One region of the Acidovorax sp. SDU_ACID1 genome, then DNA from elsewhere that is predicted to be linked to it. Evidence: predicted binding sites of a transcription regulator. Region 1 holds the regulator's gene; each other region holds the start of a gene.
The links. The regulator LexA, encoded in region 1, represses DNA repair genes until DNA is damaged. The targets are predictions, from matches to a motif close to ACTGTATNNNNATACAGT.
Positions count from the first base shown of each region.

Region 2: a site for LexA is predicted at 1,483-1,500, ahead of recA (recombinase RecA). Genes of this name have one in related genera too.
Region 3: a site for LexA is predicted at 1,743-1,760, ahead of AAG689_RS14080 (PA0069 family radical SAM protein). Genes of this name have one in related genera too.

Region 1 covers NZ_CP152342.1:2,251,559-2,254,825, reverse strand. The annotation lists gene hrpA (ATP-dependent RNA helicase HrpA) at 1-558, shown strand, start outside; gene AAG689_RS10980 (pyridoxamine 5'-phosphate oxidase family protein) at 565-1,059, opposite strand; gene AAG689_RS10975 (hypothetical protein) at 1,073-1,408, opposite strand; gene lexA (transcriptional repressor LexA) at 1,568-2,242, opposite strand; gene AAG689_RS10965 (asparaginase) at 2,311-3,267, shown strand, end outside.
Region 2 covers NZ_CP152342.1:4,815,391-4,818,657, forward strand. The annotation lists gene recX (recombination regulator RecX) at 1-252, opposite strand, end outside; gene recA (recombinase RecA) at 307-1,407, opposite strand; gene AAG689_RS23405 (MarR family winged helix-turn-helix transcriptional regulator) at 1,518-2,006, shown strand; gene AAG689_RS23410 (response regulator) at 2,063-2,737, shown strand; gene AAG689_RS23415 (sensor histidine kinase N-terminal domain-containing protein) at 2,795-3,267, shown strand, end outside.
Region 3 covers NZ_CP152342.1:2,847,166-2,850,432, forward strand. The annotation lists gene fghA (S-formylglutathione hydrolase) at 1-600, shown strand, start outside; gene AAG689_RS14080 (PA0069 family radical SAM protein) at 597-1,739, opposite strand; gene rnk (nucleoside diphosphate kinase regulator) at 2,026-2,433, shown strand; gene AAG689_RS14090 (acyltransferase family protein) at 2,483-3,267, opposite strand, start outside.

The sequences.
Region 1 (3,267 bases):
CAGATCATCGACGTCGCCATCGACCGCGCCTTCCTGCAGGAGCCGCTGCCCGCCGATGAAGCGCAGTTCAAGCAGCGCGTGCAGGACGGGCGCGGGCGCCTCACGCTCATCGCCAACGAGGTGGCGCGCATGGCGGCCGGCATCCTCGCCGAATACGCCGTGGCCGCCCGCAAGATCAAGGACACCAAAAACGCTCCGGAGGCGACGAAGGACGCGGGCGAGCAGCTGCAAAGGCTGGTGCCCAAGCATTTCATCGCCGTGGCCCCGTGGGCGCAGCTGCAGCACTACGCGCGCTACCTCAAGGCCATCACCACGCGCCTGGACAAGTACCGCGCAGACCCGGCGCGCGACGCCGCCAAATCGAAGGAGCTGCAGCCGCTGGAGCAGCGCTACTGGCGCCTGGTGGCGGAGCGCAAGGGTCAGGTGGACGCGCGCATGCAGGAATACCGCTGGATGCTGGAGGAACTGCGCGTGAGCTTCTTCGCGCAGGAGCTGCGCACGCCGTATCCGGTGAGCAGCAAGCGGCTGGAGAAAGTCTGGCAGCAGTTGATGCTGTGACCTTTCTCAGGTACCCATCAGGGCCAGCAGCTCCTGCCGCGACACGTCGCGTGCCGCGCCGAACCCGGCGATGTGGCGTCCCGCCAGCGGGTCGATGGCGACGAAGCGGAAGTCGCCCAGTGTGGTCATGAACTCCGCCTCGGGAAAGCGCGCCAGGTAGGCGTCGCGTGCCGACGCCCAGGCCGGGCTGCCGGGTTCCAGCAGCCGCGCCTCGCCCTCGATGCCGACGCGCTCCAGCGCGTGCACCGGCTGGCCCGCCTCCTCGGGCGCGGCGATGAGCAGGGCCACCGCGGCGTGGGCCTGCATCTGCCGGGTGTGCGCCGCCCGGGCGCTCACGTGCAGCACGAAGCAGCCCTGCGCCGCGTCCATGGCGAAGGGCACGAAGGACGCTTGCGGCGCCGCCGTGCGCGCCGCATCCTGCAGCAGCGTGGCCAGCGCCGCCGTGCGGCGGCCGTGCACCAGGTGGCGCAGCGCCGCGGCCAGGCGGGGTTCGTGGGGCATGGCGATGGCTCCGTCAGGGCGCCGGCGCGGCCGCAGGGTCGAGGGAGGGCACCAGCCGCTCCAGCTCCGCGCAGACGTCGGCCATGCGGCCGGAGATCACGATGCGCGGGCTGCCGTCCTCCAACGTGCGGAGCATCACGCGCACGGGCCGCGCCGGGGGCGGCGCCTGGATGGCGGCGGGCGCGGGCGCTTCGCCCGGGCAGGGCTGCGGAACGAGGATGCGCGCCACGGCCGGCGCGGGCCGCGCCGATGGGGTGGGGCTGGCGGCTGCGGGGCGCGGAAAGATCCAGCGCGCGACGGCGCCCAGCGGGTGGGCGAGGGTGGCGAGTGCGGGGAGAGCGAATCCCATGTGAAGACTCCATCATGCGCATGGCATGCAAGGTGGAACACAGGCAGGATTGCCAACGGGAAACCACGCTCGCGCAGGGTTGGCATGCGGCAGCCCCGTGGGGCCTTCCACCTGCCAGACGCCCGCCACCTGCGCCAGCGCACGAAAGGGGTGGCGCTGCTACATCAGCATGGTGTTGCGGATCAGGCCCACGGCCAGGCCCTCGATCTCGAAGGGCTCACCCGGATCGACCTGGATCACGGGGTAGTCGGGGTTCTCGGGCAGCAGCTCGATGTGTGTGCCGGTGCGGCGCAGGCGCTTGACGGTGACCTCGTCGCCCAGGCGCGCGACGATGATCTGCCCGTTGCGCGCCTCGCGCGTGGCCTGCACGGCGAGCAGGTCGCCGTCCATGATGCCCGCGTCGCGCATGGACATGCCGCGCACCTTGAGCAGGTAGTCGGGCTTGTGTTGGAACAGGCTGCCTTCCAGGGTGTAGGACTGGTCCACGTGCTCCTGCGCGAGAATCGGCGAGCCGGCGGCCACGCGCCCGATGAGCGGCAGCGTGAGCTGCGACAGGCCGGGAATGGGCAGGCTGAACTGGGCGCCGCGCGCCGCGTTGATGTGGCGCACGGTCTCGCCGCGCAGCCGGATGCCGCGCGAGGTGCCGCTGACCAGCTCGATCACGCCCTTGCGCGCGAGGGCCTGCAGGTGTTCCTCGGCCGCATTGGCGGACTTGAAGCCCAGCTCGGCCGCGATCTCGGCGCGCGTGGGCGGCGCGCCGGTGCGCGCGATGGCGGTCTGGATCAGGTCCAGGATCTGCTGTTGGCGGGCGGTGAGCTTGGGACTGTCGAGCATGGCGGGCTCCAGAGGTGGATAACTGTTTTTCGATCCAGTAACTGTATTTTTGAACAGTTTTTGAAAGGGTGCAAGTGGGTCAGGCAAGAAAAATCGTGGTGCTGGGCACCGGGGGCACGATCGCGGGCACGTCCGAGGTGGCCGGCGCCAACGTGGGCTACACGGCGGCGCAGATCGGCGTGGCCCAGCTTCTGGCCGCCGTGCCGGGGCTGGAGCGCGCGGCGGGCGGCGCGGAGCTGGCGGCGGAACAGGTCGCGCAGATCGACAGCAAGGACATGACGCACGCCGTCTGGGCGCGCCTGGCGGCGCGCTGCGCCGCGCTGCTGGCGGATGCGTCGGTGGCGGGCATCGTCGTCACCCACGGGACGGACACGCTGGAGGAGACGGCCTGGCTGCTGCACAGCGTACTGCCCGCGGACAAGCCCGTGGTGCTGACCTGCGCCATGCGGCCCGCCACGGCACTCGCGCCCGACGGGCCGCAGAACCTGCTGGATGCGGTGGCGCTGGCGGCCGAGCCGTCCGCGCGCGGCGTGCTGGTGGCGGCGGCGGGCGTGGTGCACGGCGCGCGCGAGGTGAGCAAGGTGCACCCGCTGCGGCTGGACGCGTTCGACTCCGGCGACACGGGGCCGCTGGGCTGGGTGGAAGCGGGGCGCGTGCGCTGGGCGCATGGCCGCGCGCCCGCGGCGCAGGCGCCTGCCCACGGCGCGCTGGCGCAGGCCCTGGAGGCACGGCCCTGGCCGCGCGTGGAGATCGTCCTGAGCCATGCGGGCGCCGACGGCGCGCTGGTGGACTGGCTGGTGCAGGGCGGCGCGGCGGGCATCGTGGTGGCCGCCACGGGCAACGGCACGCTGCACGCGGCGCTGGAGCAGGCGCTGGCGCGCGCCGCTGCGGCGGGCGTGCGGGTGCGCGTGGCCTCGCGCTGCCCGCAGGGGCGCATGCTGGCGCTGCAGGACGCGCGCTGGCAGGACGCGGACGGCCTGAGTCCCGTCAAGGCGCGCGTGTCCCTGCTGCTGGAACTGCTGGCT
Region 2 (3,267 bases), 2.6 Mb from region 1:
CAGGCCCTTGGCCCGCAGCTCCTGCGCCACGCGCCGGGCGCCGAAGCGCGCGGCGCGCTGGTGCACCACGGATTCGGCCACGCGCTGCGCGCTGACGAAGCCCTGCGCCTCCAGCGCGTCCAGCAGCGCGGGAAGGTCTTCGCCTTCCTCCACGTGGCGCGCAAGCTTGGCCTGCAGTTCGCTACGCGAGTGCTCGCGCTGCGCCAGCAGGCGCAGCGCACGGGCCTTGAGCGAGAGCCGGGCGAAACCCATGTGCTATTGGCTTGATAGCTGCCTGCGCTTGCCTGCCAAGCGCTGGGCTGGATTTCAGGCCTCTTCGGCCTTCTCGGCCTTCTTGCCCCGGGCGGGCTTCTCGGCGGGGGGCGGGGCATCGCCCGTGGCGGCGGGGGCCGCTGCGGGCAGCAGGGCCACGCCCAGGCCTTCGCGCACCTTGTTCTCGATCTCGCGGGCGAGGGCAGGGTTCTCGCGCAGGAATTCGCGCGTGTTGTCGCGGCCCTGGCCGATCTTCTCGCCGTTGTAGGCGTACCAGGCGCCGCTCTTCTCGATGATGCGCGCCTCCACGCCCATGTCGATGATCTCGCCCTCGCGCGAGATGCCTTCGCCGAAGAGGATGTCGAACTCGGCCGTCTTGAACGGGGGCGAGACCTTGTTCTTGACCACCTTCACTTTGGTCTCGTTGCCGATGGCCTCGTCGCCCTTCTTGATGGTGCCGATGCGGCGGATGTCCAGGCGCACGCTGGCGTAGAACTTGAGCGCGTTGCCGCCGGTGGTGGTCTCGGGGCTGCCGAACATCACGCCGATCTTCATGCGGATCTGGTTGATGAAGATGACCATGCAGTTGGTCTTCTTGATGGTGGCGGTGAGCTTGCGCAACGCCTGGCTCATCAGGCGGGCCTGCAGGCCGGGCAGGGCGTCGCCCATCTCGCCTTCGATTTCGGCCTTGGGCACGAGGGCGGCGACGGAGTCGATGACGATCAGGTCCACGGCGCCGGAGCGCACGAGGCTGTCCACGATCTCCAGCGCCTGTTCGCCGGTGTCGGGCTGGCTGATGAGCACGTCGTTGAGGTTCACGCCGAGCTTCTGGGCGTAGCTGGTGTCCAGCGCGTGTTCGGCGTCGATGAAGGCGCAGGTGCCGCCTTGCTTTTGCATCTCGGCCACGACCTGCAGCGTGAGCGTGGTCTTGCCCGAGGATTCGGGGCCGTAGATCTCGACCACCCGGCCGCGCGGCAGGCCGCCCACGCCCAAAGCCACGTCCAGGCCCAGCGAGCCGGTGGAGACGACCTGGATGTCCTCAATCTGCTCGCCCTCGCCCAGGCGCATGATCGTGCCCTTGCCGAACTGCTTTTCGATCTGGGCCAGGGCCGCGGCCAGGGCCTTGGCTTTTTCGGTGTTGGCGTTTGCGTCCATGGAGTGCTCCTTGTCTGGATTGAATGACAGTCTGTATGCCTGAACAGTAGTTTAGGGGTGGGTATTTTTAATTCCAATGATTTTTTAGACAGTTTGGCTGACAATTTGCTATGGACGACACCCCACTGCCCGACGACCGCTGGCGCCAGACCCACCTGGGCCGGCTGCTGGGCCATGCCATGCGCCGTTTCGACGCCCGCGTGCTGCAGCTCATGGCGCGCAGCGCGGAGGCGCCGCTGGCCCTGTCCAACCTGGCGGCGCGCGACCAGGTGAGCGCGGCGCACATCCACATCACGCGCCACCTGTCCCTGCGCGGCGACCGCGTCACCGACCTGGCCGAGCGCGCCGGCATGGCCAAGCAGTCCATGGCCGACCTGGTCCAGCAATGCGAGGCCTGGGGGCTGGTCACGCGCGAGGCGGACCCGCATGACGCCCGCGCGCGCATCGTGCGCTTCACGCCCATGGGGCTGGCCTGGCTGGCCGCCTTCCGCGCCGCGGTGGCGCAGGCGGAGGCCGAGTTCCGCGCCGAGGTGGGCGCGGAGGTGGCCACCGTGGCGGCGCTGGGGCTGGAGGCCTATGCGGGTGGAGACACGCCCTAGAATTTGAGGGACAGCAAGGCGTGCCCGCCGCGCCCATAACCAGGAGACACCCCGCCATGCGCATCCTCATCGCCGAAGACGACCAGGTGCTGGCCGACGGCCTGCTGCGCTCGCTGCGCGGCTCGGGCGCGGTGGTGGACCATGTGTCCAGCGGCACCGAGGTCGATGCCGCGCTCATGACCAACAACGAGTTCGACCTGCTCATCCTCGACCTGGGCCTGCCCAAGCTGCACGGGCTGGAGGTGCTCAAGCGCCTGCGCGGACGCGGATCGTCGCTGCCGGTGCTGATCCTCACGGCGGCCGACAGCGTGGAGGAGCGCGTCAAGGGCCTGGACTTCGGGGCCGACGACTACATGGCCAAGCCGTTCGCGCTCTCCGAGCTGGAGGCGCGCGTACGCGCCCTCACGCGCCGCGGCATGGGCGGCGCGAGCAGCGCCATCCGCCACGGGCCGCTGGTGTACGACCAGGCCGGGCGCGTGGCCACCATCGACGGCAAGATGGTCGAGCTGTCCGCGCGCGAGCTCGGCCTGCTGGAGGTGCTGCTGCAGCGCGCCGGCCGCCTGGTGAGCAAGGAGCAGCTCGTCGAGCGCCTGTGCGAGTGGGGCGAGGAGGTGAGCAACAACGCCATCGAGGTCTACATCCACCGCCTGCGCAAGAAGATCGAGCGCGGGCCGATCCGCATCGCCACCGTGCGCGGGCTGGGCTATTGCTTGGAAAAGATCCCGAGTTGATGCTCATTAATTCATAGCTGCTGGCGCTTGCCATATAGGCGCTGGAGGCCGAAAACCTTGAAAATCTTCCAGCGCGAGCAGCGCTCCCTCTTCGGCGAAATCCTCGACTGGATGCTCACGCCGCTGCTGCTGCTGTGGCCGGTGAGTCTGGCGCTGACCTGGTTGGTGGCCCAGGGCCTGGCCAACAAGCCCTTCGACCGCGCGCTCGAATACAACGCCCACGCGCTGGCCCAGCTCGTCACCGTGCAGGGCGGCAAGGTGCAGTTCAACCTGCCGCAGCCGGCCAGCGAGATCCTGCGCGCCGACGAGTCGGACATCGTCTACTACCAAGTGCTCTCGCCCACGGGCGCCTACCTCTCGGGCGAGCGCGACCTGCCGCCGCCTCCGCCCGAGGAGCGCACCTTCTCCGGCGAGGTGCGGCTGCGCGACGCCGAGCTGCGCGGCGTGGACATCCGCGTGGCCTATATCTGGGTGCGCGTGCCGCTGCCCGATGCCCCCGCGGCACTGGTGCAGGTGGCCGAGACGCGCTC
Region 3 (3,267 bases), 600 kb from region 1:
CCGCGCGGCGCGGGCGTGGCGGGCGAATCGGACGCCTGGGACTTCGGCGTGGGCGCGGGCTTCTACCTCGACGCCACGCAAGCCCCTTGGGCCGCGCACTGGCGCATGGAAAGCTATCTGCTCAAGGAACTGCTGCCGCTGCTCGAAGCCCACCTGCCCATCGACGGCAGGCGCTTGGGGCTTTTCGGCCACAGCATGGGCGGCCACGGCGCGCTCACGCTGGCGCTGCGCCATCCGGGCCGGTTCCAAAGCGTCTCGGCCTTCGCGCCCATCGCCAACCCGATGAACTGCCCCTGGGGCGAGAAGGCCTTCACCGGCTACCTGGGCGCCGACCGCACTGCCTGGGGCGAGCACGACGCGACGGTGCTGATGCAGAACCAGCCCATCGCCCCCTACCCCGGCGGCATCCTCGTCGACCAGGGCCTGGCCGACAAATTCCTGATCGAAAAGCAATTGCTGCCCGAGGCCTTCGAGGCCGCCTGCGCCGCCATCGGCCAGCCGCTCACATTGCGCCGCCATGCGGGCTACGACCACGGCTACTACTTCATCCAGAGCTTCATCGGCGACCACCTGCGGCACCACGCGCAGCAGTTGGGCTAGAACAGCACGCCCTGCCCGCGCGCCAGCGCCGGGCGGTATTGCGACAAGTCGAGCTCGATGCGCTCGCGGTTCAGCCCCAGGCGCGCGCAGGCCTGCGTGAAGCGCTGGCGCAGCAGGTCGGCCCACAGGCCCGTGCCTTTCATGCGCGAGGCGTGGCTGGCTGCATAGGCCTTGCCTGCGGCACGTGCCTCCTCGCCGATGCCGTGCAGATCCTGCACGCGCGCCAGCACGCGCGCGGCGCGCTGCGGGTAGTGCAGCTCCAGCCATTCGCGCATCAGCGGGTTCAGCTCCCACGGCAGGCGCAGCACGGTGTAGAAGGCACTCGTCGCGCCCGCCTCGCGCGCGGCGGCCAGCACCTGCTCCATGTCTTCGGTGATGAAGGGGATCTGCGGCGCCACGCTCACGCCCACGGGCACGCCGCTGTCGGCCAGCATGCGGATGGTGCGCAGCCGCCGGTGCGGCGCTGCGGCGCGCGGCTCCAGGATGCGCGCGAGATCGCCGTCCAGCGTGGTGATGGTGACGCAGGCCGCCGCGAGGCGGTCGCGCGCCAGCGGCGCGAGCAAATCCAGGTCGCGCTCCACGCCGCTGCCCTTGGTGATCAGCGTGAAGGGGTGGCGCGCATCGCGCATCACCTCGATCAGCCCGCGCGTCAGAAGCAGCTCGCGCTCCACGGGCTGGTAGCAGTCGGTGGCCGAGCCGATGTTGATCGCCGATAGGCGGTGCCCCGGCCGCGCCAGCTCGGCGCGCAGCACCTCGGCGATGTTGCGCTTGGCGATGATGCGGGTCTCGAAGTCCAGCCCCGGCGACAGGCCCAGGTAGCTGTGCGTGGGCCGGGCGTAGCAATAGACGCAGCCGTGCTCGCAGCCGCGGTAGGGGTTCACGGACTGCTCGAAGAAGATGTCCGGCGAGTCGTTGCTGCACAGGGCGCTGCGCGCGTCTTCCCAGATCACCTGGGTGCGCGGCGCGCCGGGAGTGTCCGCTTTCTCGCCTGGGGCGTCCCACCCATCGTCGAAGGCCTCGCGCGCCTGCCGCTCAAAGCGGTGCGCCAGCCGGCTCGCGGCGCCACGGCCCTTGATGGCGTGCACGGGCACCCAGACGGCGGGCGGCGAATCGTCAAAGGGAGGAGCTGGGGTAGGCATGATACTGTATAAATATACAGTTATTTTGCGCTTACGCAATCCCCGGCCTTTTGGCAAGTCCCGCGCAATCCGCACCCGCGCCGTGCGGGATAGCTTGGCAGCCGGCCTGTCCGCCTGCACAATCGGTCCGTTGCACCACCATGGTGCTTCCCCAGAGACAACGCCTTGGCCCGGACAACCCCGTTGCCCGGGCTTTTGTCCGTTTGAACACCAGGGCGCCGGCCGCATGCACCCCGCGAGGCACGGCACCCGCCACCGTACAGACCATTCGCAACGGAGCCATACCATGCTGCGCAAGCCCCCTATCACCCTGTCGTCGCTGGACCTGGAGCGCATCGAGGCGCTGCTGGAGAAACAGGCGGCCCCCTTCCCCGGCCGCGAGGCCCTGGAGGCCGAACTGGACCGCGCCGACGTGCTGGACCCCAAGGACATGCCGCCCAACGTGGTGACCATGAATTCCACGGTGCGCTTCACCCTGCTGGAGTCGGGCAAGACCAACACGCTGACGCTGGTCTATCCCAAGGAGATGGACGGCTCGGGCGAGAAGGTGTCCATCTTCGCGCCCGTGGGCATCGCCCTGCTGGGCTTGGCCGTGGGCGATGAATTCCAGATGCCCAGCCCCACGGGCCAAGTCACCGTGCGCGTGGATGCCCTCGAGTTCCAGCCCGAAAGCGCGGGCGAACTGCACCGCTGAACACAGCGCCCGCCCCCTGCCGCAGCAGCCCCAGGGCTGCTTTTTCTGCTCAGCGCACGCCCGCCAGCAATGCCGCCAGCAGGCCCGTGCCCACCAGGGATGCCTGCCAGCGCAGCGCCACGCGCCAGGTGGGCATGTGGCGCTCCACGCGCTCGTACAGCAGGTGGCCCGCGGCGACCGACAGCGCGAAGGCCAGCGCCATGCCGCCCAGGGCCAGGCCCACGGAGCCGGGCCACAGCCGGCTGACCGCCGCGTTCACCAGCAGGCAGACCGGAAAGTGCACGAGGAAGACCGAGTACGAGATCAGCCCCAGCCTGCGCAGCGGCGCCCAGCCCGTCCACTGCGCCAGCACGGGCCGCCGCAGGGCCAGCGCCAGCAGCAGTGCCATGCCGGCGGCCAGCGCGATGCGCGCGCGCCATTGCAGCAGCAGCGCACCCAGCGCCAGCGCCGCGATGAGCAGCGCCCAGCCCAGGGCCTGCCGCGCATCGGGCGCATGCGCGGCCCAGTAGGCCAGCATGCCCAGGCCGTAGGCGCCGAAGAAGTAGACCGCCCACATGTCCCAGCGCGCATCGCGGTTAAAGCCGTAGAGCGACGCCGCCACGCCCAGCACCACCAGCGCCTGCGCACCGGTCACCGCTGCAGGCCTCCACAAGAGCGCGCGATCGCCCAGCGCGGCGCCTGCACGCGCCACGCCCGCGAGCAGCAGCGTGGTCAGCGCGAAGAGCTGGAAGTCGATGGCCACGTACCACACGCCGGCCGAGAGCGATTCCTCGTCGAGGATGCTTTGCAGCAGCAGCGCGTGCGCGAGCAGCTGCCCCAGTTCCGGCTCGCCGG